DNA from 2 places in the Roseovarius sp. BRH_c41 genome. Region 2 is predicted to be linked to the other one. Evidence: riboswitches for the same ligand, from Rfam matches in the RefSeq annotation. Region 2 holds a riboswitch; the other holds the start of a gene.

Region 1 (3,619 bases), on a different contig from region 2:
TATCAATTAGGTGACAGCGATACGGCAGGCCCATTTCCTCGAGGGCGATGGAAACTTTCCAGCCATTCGGCGTGGGCCAGTAATAGAGGTCAATCGGGGCGGGCATCGGTCAATCTCCTGCGCAGTGTGCGCGCTCAGAATGACGGTTTGCGCCCCATTGGCAAGGGCAGGCGTATCTCTGGCAGGGTCAGAAGGCGCGACCAGCGCGGTTCGGACACGCAAGGCAGCGCCGCCCGGAGCGCGCCAAGCGGCAAATCCGGGCCACGGCGCAACAGGCTGTTGTAAAGGCCAAAGACACCGGGCCGGGTATAGGGCGACCAGTGACAGATACGCGCGGTCGCAGGCGCTATGGCAAATCCCGCGCGCTCCAGCGCCGCCAATGTGCCGGAATGATCCATCTGAAGGTTCAGCACATTGGCCCCGCTGGGCAGCGCAAGACCCAGACTCCGGTCCCCGCGTTTGGGCGGAGCAATGAGACATTCCAACAGGAAATCGTAAAAATCATTCTCGCGGCTGGTGATATTGATCACCTCCGCACAACGCCCCGCAGGTGTGTCGAGCGCCTCTGCCGCGCGCTGACCAAATTCCGCCCCAGCCAACAGGATCACCCGGCTCAACGCCCCCGCCGGCAAATGCCGCAGCGCCGAGAGGACAACCCGCGCGCCCAGCGAATGCGCCACCGCGTGAATGGGCCGCTCCGGGGCAATGGCGCGACACATCTCAATCACCTGCGCCAGTTGACGACCCGCCTCGGCCGCCTCGGCATAGGCACCCCAGATATGGCCACGCGCCTGCCAGCCAAACCCGATGCCCAACCCTTCGTCAGGCGCACCCGCGCCAAATCCCAACCCGGCAGGCCAACTGCGCACCTTGAAACAGGTGCGCTCCGGGGCGAGCGAAAAAATGTGGCGATGCGGGCATTCCGTGGGATGGTTGGGCGCGTATTTGAAGCCATGCACCATCACGATCACGGGGCCATCTCCCACCGGGAGACCGGACAGGACAGAGTCCAGATCACCCGGCCCGTCATGCACCATCGGCCCCATTGGCCCCGCATTCACATGGATCAGCGGCATGTCCCTCATCCCACTAGATGTTGTGGGTGTGGGGTAACCGACACATACGTCGCTAAGGTGACGCTTGCATGAAACCTGCGTGACACAGTTGACGACGCCCGCACGCAGGAGTAATGCGCGACTGTGGCGATTTGTTACCGGATTGCGGGCCACGTTAAACAAACCGCTAAAAGGTCAGGATGAAAGGCCCCTTTCGCTTGACCGCGTTGGGGCTTTTTTCATGGGCGGGCTGCCCGGAGGTTGGATATGAGCGAGACTTGGCAAAAGCGCACCAAACTGGTGCATGGCGGCACGCGACGCAGCCAGTATAACGAGGTGAGCGAAGCGATTTTCCTCACCCAAGGGTTTGTCTATGACACCGCCGAGGCGGCGGAGGCGCGGTTCATCAAGGCGGGCGCGGATGAGTTCATCTATGCCCGCTATGGCAACCCCACCGTCGCGATGTTCGAAGACCGGATCGCAGCCCTTGAGGGTGCCGAGGATGCCTTTGCCACCGCAAGCGGCATGGCGGCTGTCTCGGGCGCGCTCACGTCGATGCTGCGGTCAGGCGACCATGTGGTGTCCGCCCGTGCCCTATTCGGCTCCTGCCTCTATGTGCTCGAGGAAATCCTGACCCGGTTCGGGGTCGAGGTGACTTTCGTCGATGGCACCGATCTGGACCAATGGCGCGCGGCGATCCGGCCCGGCACCAAGGCGGTATTCTTCGAGACCATCTCGAACCCCACGCTCGACGTGGTCGATATCCGCGCGGTGGCGGAGTTGGCCCATGCGGCGGGCGCGCTCGTGCTGGTGGACAATGTCTTTGCCACACCCGTCTTTTCCCGCGCCATCGAACAGGGTGCGGATGTGGTGATCTATTCCGCGACCAAGCATATCGACGGGCAAGGCCGCACGCTGGGCGGGGTGATCCTCGGCACGCGCGATTTCATCCGCGGCACCGTCGAGCCCTACATGAAACACACCGGCGGCTCGATGTCGCCCTTCACGGCTTGGGTCATGCTCAAGGGGCTCGAGACCATCGACCTGCGCGTGCGCGCACAGACCGCAAGCGCACAGACGATTGCCGATGCGTTGCAGGGCGATGCGCGCCTGGCGCGGGTGATCTATCCGGGTCTGCCTAACCATCCGCAGCACGCTCTGGTGCGCGCGCAGATGGGCGAAGGCGGCACGGTTCTGGCGCTCGACCTCAAGGGCGGGCAAGAGGCGGCCTTCCGCTTCCTGAACGCGCTGGACATCGTGATCATCTCGAACAATCTGGGCGATGCGAAATCCATCGTGACCCACCCCGCCACCACCACGCACCAGCGCCTGCCTGCCGATCAAAAGGCGGCGCTCGGTATCACACCGGGTCTTGTCCGATTGAGCGTAGGGCTGGAAGATTGCGGCGATCTGATCGACGACATTCGCAATGCCCTGGAGGCCGCAGGCTGAGAGCAAAAAGTTTTTCAGCTATTTCCGGGGCTTGAATGATCCGCTTTGCCGCATTTGGCGTAAATCCCTACGATAATAGCAATTCCTGCCAAAACGCTATATGTAAGGGTCTGGCAGAGCTGAAGGGAAGTTTTGCGATGAATGTGCATCCGTCTGAAATGAAGCCTGCACCGGATCGGGACGAGGCTAAGGAAGCGCTTGCGCTTTTGCGGGATTGGGCGCGCGCCGCCTCCCCCGAGGAAGTGGCCGATCTCGACCCGGCAATCGCGCGGCTCCTGCCCTCGGGCGAACTGTCGAATTACCCTCATTTGGCGCGCGACTACCCAGAGGATTTCGCGACCAATCCGGCCTATCTTGCCACCCTGCCCGACCTGCAAAACGGCCCCGCGTCACTTATTCGCGGCACCAGACAGCAGTTGCAACATGTGGGGATTTCCAATTTCCGCCTGCCGATCCGTTACCATACCCGCGACAATGGCGACTTGACGCTCGAGACTTCGGTCACGGGCACGGTCAGCCTTGATGCGGGCAAAAAGGGCATCAACATGTCCCGGATCATGCGCAGTTTCTACAAACACGCCGAAAAGACCTTCAGCGCCGAGGTGATGGAGGCGGCTTTGGCCGATTACATCACCGATCTCGAGTCGGTCGATGCGCGCCTGCAAATGCGCCTCTCCTACCCGGCCAGGGTGCGCTCGCTGCGCTCCGGTCTGGAGGGCTTTCAATATTACGACATCGCAATGGAACTGGTCGAATCCGCCGGGATCAAGCGGAAGTTCATGCATCTCGATTACGTCTATTCCTCAACCTGCCCCTGCTCGCTGGAACTCAGCGAACATGCGCGGTCTGCACGCGGCCAGCTTGCGACGCCCCATTCTCAGCGCTCGGTTGCGAGGATTTCGGTCGAGCTGATCGAAAACGACTGCCTCTGGTTCGAGGATCTGATTGAATTGGCCCGTCGCGCCGTGCCAACCGAGACGCAAGTGATGGTCAAGCGAGAGGATGAACAGGCCTTTGCCGAATTGAACGCCGCCAATCCGATTTTTGTCGAGGATGCGGCACGCCTCTTTTGCGAACAGTTGCTCTCCGATCCCCGCATCGGGGATTTCCGC
Region 2 (3,619 bases):
CCGTATGGCCGAGACCTTCGAGAATGTTATGATTCAGGAAAGCGACGTCATCGGGCAGGTCTTCGCCGGACCAAGCCCACATCTCTTTGATCCGCTCGACTTTCGTCGAGGCATTCATGTCGCTGGGGAAAACGAACAGCAGCCAGTGCAGCTCGGCCATGAGTTTGCGACTATCAGGCGAGCCAGCCCCAACCTGCTGCCCAAGTTTGACATAGTATGTGCCGTCACCTGCATCTGGGTTCTGGACGAATGAACGATCAAGCTCTTCCAGGTTCTCGGACGTCCAGAGCGTTAGCCCAGGCTGCAACAGTGATCCATCGCGCAACAGACATTCCGCCGCAAACTCGCGCATCGCGGGATAGAGTTTGCTGTTGTTATGATGTGGATTAAACCTCGCCATGCAGTGTCGTCCTTCCAGAAATTATATTTTTTCCAACAGCAGATGTTCCGCTCTGCCGTGGGGGTCTGATTATGCCCGAGCGCGGCACATACCATATTTATTCAGTAGGAAACTATAGGCACAACTTCAGCCTTGTTCCAACATCCTGAAAATCACGCCTTGCCTGCACCTTACGACCACGCGCTGCCCGGGAAGCCGGCTCTGCCCGAGAGCGCTCAAGGTTCGAAATGTTGCAGATAAGCTTCAATTTCCACGACCAATCCCTGATCAACCCCTGCCTTTGCGCGCAATTCACCCAGAGCATCCCGCGCTTTCGCCAAGCCCGTCCATTCGGTGTCCGGCGCATTGGGCGCAGACCTGCGCTCACGAAGCCACGCGTCGAATTGGCCATGCTCTTCCGGAGAGAGCAGCGCAGGTGCATGGAACGCGACAAGACGTCGACCCAGCTGGAGCAGGCGCGCGTCGGTGAGGCTCGCAGTAATCTCCTGACGCCGCCGCCAGTCCGCGCGCTGGAACTCAGTCAGCAGGGCTTTGTCAGCGTGGCTGTAGAACCCGCCGAAGATCTGCTTTTCAACTGGGGTCAGTGGGGCTGCTGGATCCTTTGGGAAGCGCGCGGCCAGCGCCTTGCACACGCGGCTTCTGAAATCAGGCGACTGCGCGATGACCTCTGCACGCTGGATGTGCAGGGGGCTCGGGTTGGGTACGGCGAGAAGCGCGGGCGACTTGTTGATGGCGAGAGAGCGGATGATCTTCGGCGTTGCGTCCACCTCGGCAAAGATTGTGGCATCGGCGGCGGCCAGCAGATCGACAGAGTCGGCAGCGTCAAGGTCGAAGAACACGGCCTGATTGGCGTTACTGGCTGACGTGCCGCAGAAGCAGCCGTTCGTGCCGCGAGGCGGGCCACCGCCAAAACGCTCAACCTGAGCTACTCCCCATTAGTTCGACAGGATCTGGCGTAAATTAAGCTACTATTTGCACTTGCTGATCGGGTTCCTTGACCAGCATTCAAGCACGCAGTGCGCCGCAATCATCTGCTTACACAGGAGACCGGACACTCTCCGAGACCCTTTGTATTTAGTTTTTTTGGTACGCAGTTCATCGCTCCCGCGCAGCACCACCGTGCAGTCGGGTCTGCATTGCATGTGATTTGCGGAGCGCCCGCAGACTCTTCTTGATGCTTCTCATCTCCGCTCGATCTCTCTGGCGTGTCCAGACGCCCTCATCGATTGGCTGCGCGGGCCCATCCTGCTCGCACCAAAGGTCTCGTAGTCTCATCGTTTTCTCACTTCTTCTTGCGCCGACCGCGCCACTGTAGCTAGCCCTTGCGATGCGCATGAGGCTGCACCCAGAGTTTGAGTTCTATCTGTTCGGCGGCCTCGACCAAGCGCTGAGGTCCGTACCCGCGTAGCTCGAGATCCATAGCCCTCTTGCTGACGGGGTAATCTTTCCCAAGAGAGTTCAGAAGAAAGCCGCGCACGCCAAGTTGATGACCGTCGGCCGCGATGGCAAGCAGGCGTTCAAGCTCGCGTAGGGCATAAAGCCGTTTCTGCATGCGTGGCGTCATCGCACGCGCAATCGTCAGCCTCAGGAATAAGGTTCGCGTGGTCTGATCAAATCTCGGGGGATGGTTCTGTGCCATGTGTCTTCGCCTCCTGCAAAATTAACAGAAAGACCAAAGATCGGCATCGTGCGCATCCTAGCGACACGAGTCTTGTATTGAATGGCGTGTCTCATGGGAGACCCTTTCGTTGCCTAATCTTCGGCCGCATCTCCCTAGAGGGGAACCACCTTGCTGGGTCAGCAGGTTGGTGCAGGCTCAGCGCCCACTCTTGATGCAGGTATGACATTACAGTGGAGGCGGTATTGTTACAATAGGCTGTAGCACCTCGACCAGTCATGGCTTCTCCCCGACGCCCAAGTTCACTAGGTATAATTGATATGACACAAGACGTATTCCCCAGCTTGACTCAAGAGTTTCAAAGCCGTGTTCAAAGCGGCCTCAGGAAACACTTCAAAGAGGCGGCGCCGGAGATTGACGCCGAGAGTTGGCAAAAACTCAAACCGATCCTTGCCGCTTACAAGAGAAAGGCCGAGTTTTTGCGCGGCTTTGTAAACAAGGGTCAAGTCACCAAGCTTCGTCGGATCTCCGAGAGAACGCAAAAACTCCTTGCCGCGCTGCAAGAAGCAGACGAGGCCGGACTGACACTGATTGTCGAGCATGCCTTGAGAGGAAACCCTTTGAATGACGATTTTTTCGCTCTGGATGACCTTCGGAGCGGCCTGGAGGCTCTGGTCCAAAACCTGACGACCAAGCCACGCGATGAACCCTTTCTGGTGGATACATCTCGAGAGTACCTGGTGGAGTTTTTTGTTTACTGGTGGCGCCGTTCGACCGGGGAGGAGCCTAAAATCGAGGAAGGAATTGAAGGGTTCCCGCCGCCGACGCCATTTATGTACGTCGCCAATGAAGTGTTCTGTCTTCCGGGCGTGCCACAACCAACGGGAGCATCATACAAGTCTCTAAAGGATCGATTGCGAGACATAGAGGATCGAAAGAAGAAGATCGATCGCATCGGAAGGCGCTTCTCAGAACTATTCGGTTCACAATCAGATGACCCCTAGATAGGCAATATAGGCAATTTTCCAAAACGGAAAATCGTCTATCCGCGACCACGAGGACGTCACGCCATAAATTTGCTCCACGACGAGCAAAAACATGGAGTGGCCGATGCGCCGGGAAGTTTCACACCAACAGAGCACAGATCGCGCAGATGAGACACTGCGTGGGCTGGTCCGGCTGTTGGCACGTGCAGCTGCCGTTGAGGCTTTAGCAGCCACTCCCCAATCGGGCGAGGAGCATCAGGCTCCTCTGTCAAGCGAAGGGGACGATCATGCCGAGTAAACCCAACTTCAAGCGCGAGCCGCTGCTCGACATCATGGAAGTCGCGGCGTTCTGCGGGGTCTCTGACAAGACAGTTCGGCGCTGGATTGAGGCTGGTGATTTGCCTGCGGCGAAGCTTGGAGGTCAGTGGCGGATCCGTCATCGCGACCTCGACGCCTTCGTTATCGACCGGATGAGCCGATGACCACATTTGTCCAGCATTGTCGTTATCTGTCAACGCCTTACGGGAATGTCGGGACAGCGTGCCCGCACAATCCAGCTGGGATTATTGTGCTACTCTTTCCCGAAACGGACCTGTTGTCCACCCGAGACCACCC

The links. A riboswitch is a leader RNA that binds a small molecule or an ion and turns the genes downstream of it on or off. The one in region 2 is predicted to bind S-adenosylmethionine.
Region 1: another riboswitch for S-adenosylmethionine. It lies ahead of metZ (O-succinylhomoserine sulfhydrylase); the one in region 2 lies ahead of VR71_RS12280 (hypothetical protein).

Annotation. Positions count from the first base shown of each region.
Region 1 covers NZ_LADY01000015.1:735-4,353, reverse strand. Annotated here, with positions in the region: gene VR71_RS04175 (glutathione S-transferase N-terminal domain-containing protein) at 1-106, opposite strand, end outside; gene VR71_RS04170 (alpha/beta hydrolase) at 135-1,076, opposite strand; SAM riboswitch at 1,190-1,266, shown strand; gene metZ (O-succinylhomoserine sulfhydrylase) at 1,323-2,507, shown strand; gene folE2 (GTP cyclohydrolase FolE2) at 2,645-3,619, shown strand, end outside.
Region 2 covers NZ_LADY01000039.1:4,995-8,613, reverse strand. Annotated here, with positions in the region: gene VR71_RS12290 (AAA family ATPase) at 1-400, opposite strand, end outside; partial or broken gene VR71_RS12285 (exodeoxyribonuclease I) at 616-1,245, opposite strand; gene VR71_RS12280 (hypothetical protein) at 1,716-2,039, opposite strand; SAM-I-IV-variant riboswitch at 2,135-2,241, opposite strand; gene VR71_RS12275 (hypothetical protein) at 2,339-3,022, shown strand; gene VR71_RS12265 (helix-turn-helix domain-containing protein) at 3,292-3,486, shown strand.